3 regions of the Marinomonas dokdonensis genome follow, and region 2 is predicted to be linked to each of the others. Evidence: riboswitches for the same ligand, from Rfam matches in the RefSeq annotation. Region 2 holds a riboswitch; each other region holds the start of a gene.
What was found. A riboswitch is a leader RNA that binds a small molecule or an ion and turns the genes downstream of it on or off. The one in region 2 is predicted to bind thiamine pyrophosphate.
Positions count from the first base shown of each region.

Region 1: another riboswitch for thiamine pyrophosphate. It lies ahead of thiC (phosphomethylpyrimidine synthase ThiC); the one in region 2 lies ahead of thiB (thiamine ABC transporter substrate binding subunit).
Region 3: another riboswitch for thiamine pyrophosphate. It lies ahead of thiD (bifunctional hydroxymethylpyrimidine kinase/phosphomethylpyrimidine kinase); the one in region 2 lies ahead of thiB (thiamine ABC transporter substrate binding subunit).

Region 1 covers NZ_JBRAND010000004.1:73,118-76,391, reverse strand. Annotated here, with positions in the region: gene thiC (phosphomethylpyrimidine synthase ThiC) at 1-1,664, opposite strand, end outside; TPP riboswitch at 1,840-1,945, opposite strand; gene rsmI (16S rRNA (cytidine(1402)-2'-O)-methyltransferase) at 2,009-2,869, opposite strand; gene ACUM5Y_RS11125 (penicillin-binding protein activator) at 2,973-3,274, shown strand, end outside.
Region 2 covers NZ_JBRAND010000001.1:519,234-522,507, reverse strand. Annotated here, with positions in the region: gene msbA (lipid A export permease/ATP-binding protein MsbA) at 1-567, shown strand, start outside; gene ACUM5Y_RS02485 (3-deoxy-D-manno-octulosonic acid transferase) at 570-1,796, shown strand; TPP riboswitch at 1,821-1,933, shown strand; gene thiB (thiamine ABC transporter substrate binding subunit) at 1,990-2,994, shown strand; gene thiP (thiamine/thiamine pyrophosphate ABC transporter permease) at 2,978-3,274, shown strand, end outside.
Region 3 covers NZ_JBRAND010000002.1:104,571-107,844, forward strand. Annotated here, with positions in the region: gene ACUM5Y_RS04990 (MFS transporter) at 1-981, shown strand, start outside; gene ACUM5Y_RS04995 (DUF6435 family protein) at 1,058-1,240, shown strand; TPP riboswitch at 1,287-1,388, shown strand; gene thiD (bifunctional hydroxymethylpyrimidine kinase/phosphomethylpyrimidine kinase) at 1,461-2,309, shown strand; gene ACUM5Y_RS05005 (ABC transporter ATP-binding protein) at 2,312-3,112, shown strand; gene ACUM5Y_RS05010 (ABC transporter permease) at 3,109-3,274, shown strand, end outside.

The sequences.
Region 1 (3,274 bases), on a different contig from region 2:
CGGAACTCAAAACGCGCTTTAGATAAGGCGTTATCACGCACTTGAGCACCTGGGTGGCCTTTTGCCAAATCCGCTGCGTGGGCAGCAATCTTATAGGTAATAAGCCCTTGCTTGACGTCTTCTTTATTAGGCAAGCCCAAATGCTCTTTGGGGGTGACATAGCACAACATGGCACAGCCATACCAACCTATCTGCGCCGCCCCTATGCCAGAAGTAATGTGGTCGTAGCCTGGAGCAATGTCTTGGGTAAGAGGCCCTAAGGTATAAAAAGGCGCTTCGTGACAATGTTCCAATTGCTGATGCATATTCTCTTCAATTAACTGCATAGGCACATGCCCAGGGCCTTCAATCATCACCTGCACATCGTATTCCCATGCTACTTTGGTTAACTCGCCCAAAGTGCGTAACTCGGACATTTGCGCTTCGTCGTTGGCATCCATAATAGAGCCCGGGCGTAAGCCGTCTCCCAGTGACAGAGCCACATCATATTGAGCACAAATCTCACAGATTTCACGAAAACGCGTGTATAAAAAGCTTTCTTGATGGTGTGCCAAACACCATTTGGCCATGATAGAGCCGCCACGAGAAACAATACCAGTAAGCCTTTTTGCTGTCATCGGCACAAAACGCAGCAACACCCCAGCATGAATGGTGAAGTAGTCTACCCCCTGCTCTGCTTGCTCGATTAAGGTGTCACGAAAAACTTCCCAGTTCAGGTCTTCCGCCACGCCATCAACTTTTTCTAAGGCCTGATAGATAGGCACAGTACCAATAGGAACTGGGGAATTACGTAAAATCCACTCGCGGGTTTCGTGAATGTTTTTGCCCGTGGACAAATCCATCACGGTGTCAGCCCCCCAGCGAGTCGACCAGACCAGTTTTTCCACCTCTTCCTCGATAGAGGAAGTCACTGCCGAATTACCTATGTTAGCGTTTACCTTCACCAAGAAATTACGCCCAATGATCATGGGCTCAGATTCTGGGTGATTAATATTGTTTGGAATGATGGCGCGGCCACGAGCGACCTCATCACGGACAAATTCTGGCGTAATACGCTGTTGTAAATTAGCGCCAAAACTCTGACCCGGATGCTGTTTTAGCAGTAATTCGCTGTTAATAGCATCGATGTTTTGGTTTTCACGAATGGCGATGTATTCCATTTCTGGGGTAATGATACCCTGTCGCGCGTAATGCATTTGGGTAACACACTTCCCCGCAGAGGCTTTACGAATAGCCGTTTTCTGTTTGAAACGTAACGCTTCTAACTCTGGGTCATCTAAACGAGACTTAGCAAACTCGGATGATACTTGTGGTAATACTTGGGTATCCTTGCGCTTTTCTATCCAGTTTTTTCGTATAGGGTTCAAGCCTTTGTAGACATCAATGTGTTCTTCTAGGTCCGCGTATGGGCCAGAGCAATCGTAAACATAGATGGCCTCATTGGATTCGAACGTTAGATTATTAGGGTCCGTACCAACGGGTGTGTCAGTAACATTGATTTTACGCATAGGCACGCGAATCGATGCATCCGAACCTTCAATGTAAATGCGTTCTGAAGCAGGAAAAGGTGAACCCTGTAGGGATTCAATGACGGCTTTAGCTTGTAAGCGTGAGGCTTCACGGCTTAATTTGTTCGGTTTTTTTATTTCTGTAATGTTCGACATGAGCATTTCCCTTAAAAATGGAGAATTGCTTGTCTGAGGTGCTGTTTAAAGAATTAAACACAATACTGTGCTAATGCTTCAAAACATGAGCAACGCAAAGTATGGGTGATTTCAAAGAGGTATAGCATAGAATCAGCATCATACTGTGCGGTAGCTCATTCGATGCAGATAAGAAAAGTAACGCTTTCTTGTTTCCTACGCGGGGTATAAGCCCGATCAGGTTCTGCGGATCCCGTACTTAATTGTACGATCTCAGCCAAATGGCACTCCGACAAGTGGCCCTGAGTATACTCACTAAAAAACGGATGTAAACTCCCAACTTGCCGAAATGCGATGAAGCCTAGTTAAGCGTCTTGCATGCCTAAGGCCAATTTATAGAGATGATTTTTCTTTTCGCCAGTGAGTTTAGCCGCCATCGCCGCCGCTTGTTTAACGGGTAGATCTTCGAGCAAAATAGACAACACACGCTTGGCCTCAAGCTCAGATTCATCATCTGCTTCTGGGACATAACTTAGCATTACTACAAACTCACCTTTTAGCTGATTTGCATCCGCATCGAATTTCGCCAAGATTTCTTCTGCCGTACCCGACAAAAAAGTCTCGAAGGTTTTGGTTACTTCTCGGGCCAATACCAATCTCGCGCTGTCACCATAAACTTTGGCCACATCAGCGATGGAGTCATAAACCCTATGGGTAGACTCATAAAAAACCACGGTCCCCGCTTGGCTCTTCCATGACTCATAAAGATCACAACGTGCTTTCGATTTTGCTGGCACAAAGCCTGCGAAAAAGAATTGATCGGTCGGCAAGCCAGAGGCACACAAAGCGGCCACTAGCGCACAAGCACCTGGCACTGGTGTGACGGTTAAGCCTTGAGCTCGTAAATGGGCCACCAAATGATAACCAGGATCAGAAATCAGTGGTGTGCCAGCATCGGATACTAGGGCGACGTTCTTGCCATCCATTAATAGGCTGGCCACGTATTCTGCTTTGTCTTTTTCATTATGATCATGAAGAGAAAATAGCTTGGCATCGATGGCGAAATGGTTAAGTAAGCGACGGCTATGACGTGTATCCTCAGCACCAATATAGTCCACTTCGCGTAAGGTCTGTTCTGCACGCTTACTGAAGTCGTCAAGATTTCCTATAGGGGTTGCAACTATGTATAAGGTGCCTCTCACATCATCTGAACTATGTGCTACCATATTGCCTCTTTGTCTCTTTTAGTATTTGTCGATTATGATCATCTTTACGCCGCGCATCATACCATTAACCTTATGTACTTTTCTGCTAAGTGCATGCGGATCCGTGAATTTAAATACCACGCCCAGCAGTCAAGTGACTCGTATCCAAGCCACACCGGCACAACAAACAGCGACACAACTTGAAAGTATTTATCATCCAAATGCGGCGAGCAAAACTCCGCCAGCCATCAGCGAAGCCTTTCAATCTGCTCAGGTGGCCTATCACAATGGTAATTACCAACAAGCCTTGGCCTTACTTGAAAACGGACCACTTAAAACTAAATCCAACCTAGAGTTTGATGCAAATTTATTGGCAGCCCTAAGTACAGCCAAACTTGATGACAAGGCGCTCAGTTTTAGCTTTAT
Region 2 (3,274 bases):
GATCAGATTCAAATCGATGGTCATTCCATTAATAGTTACCAGCTGAAAGATTTACGCGCCAACATCGCTTTGGTTAATCAGCAAGTGGTCTTGTTTAACGGCACTATTCGAGAAAATATTGCCTATGGCAGCTTGCGTGATGCCAGTGATGACGTGGTTATTGAGGCAGCCAAGGCGGCTAACGCTTGGGGCTTTATACAGCAGCTAGAATCTGGCCTTAATACCATGGTGGGGGAAAACGGTGTACTGCTTTCTGGTGGTCAGCGCCAGCGTATTGCGATTGCTCGAGCCATTTTGAAAAATGCGCCGATTCTCATTCTGGATGAAGCGACCTCGGCTTTGGATACCGAGTCTGAGCGTGCGATTCAACTGGCGTTGGAAAACTTGATGCAAAATCGTACCACCATCGCTATTGCTCACCGTCTATCTACCATAGAAAAAGCCGATATTATCGCGGTTGTGGATGATGGGCAGATCATTGAGCAAGGAACCCATGCTGAGTTGCTAGCTCTCAAAGGCGCCTATGCCCAGCTGCATAGCCAACAGTTTAGTGAAACTAAAGACTAAGTATGTGGTTTTATAGCCTCCTCTTGCTGCTGTTATCGCCGTTGATCTTGTGGAAAATTATCGGCTTTAAGCGACGTTATCCGAATTATCGACTGGCTCAAGCTTTTGGTCTTGGGTCAAAGGTTGAAGCTGATTTGTGGATACATTGCGCCTCGGTAGGAGAGGTGTTAGCCGTTAGACCCTTGGTGCTGGCTTGGCAGAAGAAACAGCCGACAGGGCGACTGTTAATCACTACCGTCACCCCAACTGGGGCAGAACAGGTGGCGAAAAGCTTTCCTCAGGCGCAGCATAAATATTTGCCAGTGGATTGGCGTTTCGCAGTAATGCTAGGTTTATCACGTATTCAGTGTCCGCATTTGTGGATAGTTGAGACAGAGCTTTGGCCAAACTTATTGCGACAAGCTAAACGACAAAACCTCACGGTAGACGTAATCAATGCTCGCTTAAGTGAGCGCTCATTTCGCCAGTACCAACGTTTTTCGCTGGTCTCGAAACCTTTAATGTCTCTGCCTGACCGATTTTTTTCCCATGCTGAAGACGATGCTCAACGTTTAAAGCAGCTTGGTGCCAAGCAGGTGTTGGTAACGGGCAATGTGAAGTTTGATCTAACCCTACCTTATGAAGTCATTCACTGTGCTTGGCGGGAGCAAATCTCTTCTTCTTTTGTGTGGATTGCTGCCAGTACCCATGAAGGGGAAGATGGCCTATTTCTAGAAGCTCATGCACAACTGCTAAAACAATGCCCTGATGCCTTGTTGCTGATCGTGCCTCGACACCCTGAACGTTTTGAGCAGGTCTTCCAACAAGCCCGTCAATGTTTTACTAAGGTGGCGCGCCGTAGTGTAGATTCTCTAACAGCATGGTCTGATCATGCCGTTGTGGTTGGGGACTCCATGGGGGAATTGTTGCAGTATTACCAAGCCTCCGATGTGGCGTTTGTGGCTGGCAGCATGATTGAACGTGGGGGTCATAACCCGATTGAAGCGGCATTATTGGCAAAGCCTGTGTTGGTTGGCCCACATACTTTTAATTTTAAAGACATCACTGAGCAATTAGTAACAGTTGGTGGTGCGCTGCGTTGCGCTAATGTCGCTGAGTTACAAGAGGATCTAAACGCTTTAGCTGCAAATCCTACTAATGGGGTTTTACAAGGGCAAAAAGCCTTGGCCTTTGCTCAACAGAATCAGGGCGCTGTAGAGCGTATTCTTTCTCAAATAGACATCGCCTGAACGACTCTTTACAATAGCCTCTCAAAATATCTCATGGGGTGCTTTGTGTTTAACAAAGCTGAGAAGCGGATTTGCCCGCTAACCCACCGAACCTGATCCAGATTATGCTGGCGTAGGAATCGAGATAGCAGGAGCTCTATTAAGCCTTGCCATTTCCCTGTACGCCGCTCATGTTTTTTATAGGAGCGTCACGTTGAAAAAATCCTTACTTCTCAAAGTTGCGACTTTGTCCATTGCCGCAAGTTTTTCGCTATTGGCGACAGCAAAAGATACCTTGAATGTTTACACCTATGACTCTTTTGCTGCGGAGTGGGGCCCAGGCCCCAAGATCAAACAGAACTTTGAAGCCGAGTGTCAGTGTGAACTGAATTTTGTTGCCATGGATTCTTCTGTGGGTATCTTATCTCGAGTGCAACTAGAAGGTAGTGCAAGCGAAGCGGATGTTTTGTTGGGTCTCGATTTAAACCTAATGCAAGCGGCAAAAAACAGTGGTTTATTGGCGGCTCATGGTGTGGATACCAGCCCTGTAAATCTTGCCGATGGCTGGAGTGACACACATTTTGTACCTTTCGATAAAGGGCATTTTGCTTTTATCTACAACACAGAAACCTTATCGACACCCCCCGCTTCACTAAAAGAAGTGGTAGAAAATCCGGACCTGCGAGTTATTTATCAGGACCCTCGTACCAGTACGCCGGGACTTGGCTTGTTGCTATGGATGAAAGCCGTATATGGAGAGCAAGCACCAGAGGCTTGGGAGAAATTAGCGTCCCATACGGTGACTGTGACCAAAGGCTGGTACGACGGTTATAGCCTATTTTTGAAAGGTGAAGCGGATGTGGTGTTAAGTTACACAACCTCACCGGCCTATCACATAGTTGCGGAAGGTGAGCACAAGTACAAAGCGGCGTTGGCCAGTGAAGGTTATTACCCACAGATTGAAGTGGCGGCGATGCTAAAGAATAGCCAGAACCCAGAGTTGGCTAAACGTTTTATGCAGTTCGTTTTGCAACCAGGCTTCCAGTCCACCATTGCGACTGGAAACTGGATGTTGCCAGTGGTGGATCAGGCGGAACCCCTGCCAACTGCCTTTGATGCGCCTTTAGCGGTTAACAACACATTGTTGCTATCAGCGGAACAAGTGGCTAAACAACGTAAAGCTTGGGTGAATGAGTGGTTAGATGCCACAACGCGCTAAGTCTTTAGCAAACTCCTTACCTTGGCTGGCGCGTTTGAGCCCAGCCTTGCTAGGAGTGATGATATTCATTTTCATAGGAGCGGTCAGTTTGGCGGCTCTTTTGCGTTATAGCGACCTAAGCTTATGGCCTCAGTATCTCAGTGAAGCCTATTTATGGCGAGTGATACGTTTTTCCTTGTGGCAGGCTTTATTAAGCAGTGGCTTGAGTATCTTGGTTGCTATCCCTGTGGCGTCTTGCTTGATGCATCGAAGTTTTCCAGGTCGTGGCTTGTTATTGCAG
Region 3 (3,274 bases), on a different contig from region 2:
CGCAAAGGAATAATGATGATGACTTTGGTAGGCGTCACAGTTACCACCTTTTGTTTGTCGCAAGTGAACAGTTACGAGTCCCTTTTGTTACTAAGAGCTGTGCAAGGCTTTTTCTTGGCAGGTCTCCCTGCCATTGCCGTGGCCTATTTGGGAGATGAGTACACACCAGAAGCCTTAGTCGTGGCAGTGGGTTTATACATTAGCGGAAACACGTTAGGGGGAATCGGTGGACGCTTGGTTGGAGGCTTTGTTGGCGAGTGGCTAGGATATTCGGCGGCTTTTTTTGTGATGTCTATAGTCAGTCTAAGTTGCTTACTAGCGTTTTATTGGCTGCTGCCAGCTTCTCAACACTTTACCCCTAAGCCATTAAAACTTGGTCATGTACTAACGAACATGGGTGGCCATTTAAGCAATCCGCGGTTACTGACTTGCTATTTTATCGGTGGTTTAAGTTTTCTCATCTTTATTAACCAATATAGCTATGTGACTTTTTTACTTGAAGCTGCGCCTTATCATTTAAGTGCTAAGTACGTGGGCTTGTTGTTTTTGACCTATTTAGCAGGAACGTTCGGCTCTGCGTTATCGGGTAAATTAGCCAAACGATGGGGGCAGGCACCGATTATGGTGCTTGGTAGTTGCATCTTTATGCTGGGCTCTTTGGTGACCTTAGGGGAAACATTGTGGTCGATTATTCTCGGTTTGTTGATAAACAGTTTTGGCTTTTTTCTATGTCACTCCACCACCAGTGGTATGGTGAGTCGCTTGGCGAAGCAAGCTAAAGCCAGTGCCTCGTCTCTGTATCTGCTGTTTTATTATGTGGGCGCCAGTGTCGGTGGCTTTTATTTAGACCCATTTTGGCAATTATGGGGTTGGAGTGGAGTGATCGCGGCATCTTGGCTGGTATTAGGTGTGGTGGTGTTGGCTGGGTTAAGTTTGATCTGGCGAAACAGCGTTTGCCATGAGAACTTGGTAAAGCTTTAGGATGAAAACTCATCCACTTTGGGATGGCTTGCGTATGATATATAAATACTTCAATTCACAACATTAAAGAGCCGATATGTTTTCTTTGTTTAAGTCCGACCCAAGCAAAAAACTCCACAAGAGCTATGCCGCGAAACTAGAGCAGGCCATGCAAGCGCAACGTAGTGGTGACATTCGTGGCTATGCAGAACTCACTGAGCAGGCAGAGCAAATCAAGGCGCAGCTGGATGCGCTGGAGGCTGAGAAAGGTACCCGCTAAGCCAGTGCTTGCTGGTTGCGCTTTAGAGAAAACTTGTTACTATGGTGGCATATAGTCGGGGGGCCAATTTGGCTGAGAGTGCATGTTATGCAGACCCGTTGAACCTGATTCAGTTAACACTGGCGTAGGGAACTATAGGTCGTTTCTGTCTCGGCAAGTGCCTGCTGCATTTGTTTATTCTATGGCTTGATATAGTTCCTGCGCTCGTTTTGGAGCCACTATGTCAAAGTTGTCCCCCATATCACTCACTGGTACTTTACCCCCAAAAGCAACGCCTATTGTGTTGACCATTGCTGGCTCAGATAGTGGCGGTGGAGCTGGTATTCAAGCGGATATCAAGGCTATTAGTGCCACCGGTGGTTATGCTTGTTCCGTGATCACAGCGATCACTGCACAAAACACTCTGGGTGTTGATGCCATTTTTGCAATTCCTTTAGAACACGTTGAAAAACAATTAGATGCTGTGTTCTCTGACCTGAATGTTCAAGCCGTTAAAATAGGCATGTTGGCGGACTGTAACATCATTAAGCTGGTGGCAAAAAAATTAGCAACGTATCGACCTGCTCACGTGGTAATTGATCCTGTGATGGTGGCCACCAGTGGTGATTTGCTGTTGCAGCAAGACGCTATCGCTACCCTCAAAACTGAACTCTTTTCTCTGGCTGATCTGATTACACCAAATTTACCTGAAGCGGTAGCATTAACAGGGGCGCCTTTACCTCAAGACACTAACGCCATGACAGACATGGTGAGTCAGCTTAGGCAGCTAGACTGCGGGGCGGTATTACTGAAAGGAGGACACCTAGAGCAAGAAGCAGACAGCACTGATTTATTAATCTTTGCTGATCGCATCGAGCACTTATCTGCTCCTCGTACTCAAACCCAAAATACCCATGGCACAGGCTGTACGCTTTCTTCGGCTATCGCGTGTTATCTGGCCCAAGGCCATGAATTATCCCAGGCGGTGGCATTAGGGAAAGAGTATATCAGCGAAGCCATTGCACATGCTGATGAGCTAAAAGTAGGGCAGGGCCACGGCCCTGTTCATCACTTTTTCCGGGGAGTGTAGCCTTGTCTCACTCATCCGATGCTCGCAAATGCCCACTTGGGATAATGCTTAGCAACCTTCAAATTACCTATTTGCAAGGTCATGAAGCGATTGTCGATAAGCTCTCTATGGATGTTCCCCCAGGGCAGTGGACCTGTTTGCTCGGCCCAAGTGGCGGAGGTAAATCCACTCTTTTGAAGTTCCTCGCGGGCTTATTGGATGATCAGGTACTCTGGTCCGGAGAGCTTAATATTTATCCAGATTCCGCAAGCTTAAAATCACAAGTGGCTTACATGGCTCAACAGGACTTGTTATTGCCTTGGCTGACTGTGCTGGACAATGTGCTGCTGAGCCGAAAATTTACGGATTCGGCTTCAGGTAAGGCAGAACAAGAGGGCGCTATAGAGCGAGCTAAAACACTGTTGGCGCAAGTAGGCTTGGCAGAACAAGAGCAACAATTCCCCCAGCAGTTATCCGGAGGTATGCGCCAACGAGTGGCGCTCGCTCGAACCTTGATGCAGGACAAAGGTGTCATTCTTATGGATGAGCCATTTTCTGCACTCGATGCGGTCACCCGTCACCGTTTACAGACTCTAGCTTATGAATTGTTGGCCGATAAAACCGTTATTTTAGTGACTCACGACCCCTTAGAGGCCATTCGTTTGGCTCACAATATGTATATTTTTAAGGGACGTCCAAGCCGAGTCGAAGCCTTATCTGTGCCCGTTAATTCCCCGCCTCGGGAATACGACGGCGAGTGTGCCGATCTTCAGCAAAGGATAATGAGCTTGCTGCAAAGTGATATAAAAGGGGGCTTACAGTGAGTGACTTTTCGCCACTAGACCCCGCATCTCATCGTGCAAATTTGGTAATGGCTCGCTCAACCGCACCCATATCCAAGTTTCTCACCGGACTTGGGTGTTTTCTTTTTATCTTGCTGCTGTGGCAGATATTGGTCAGTGCATTAGCCCTTCCTAGCTTTATAT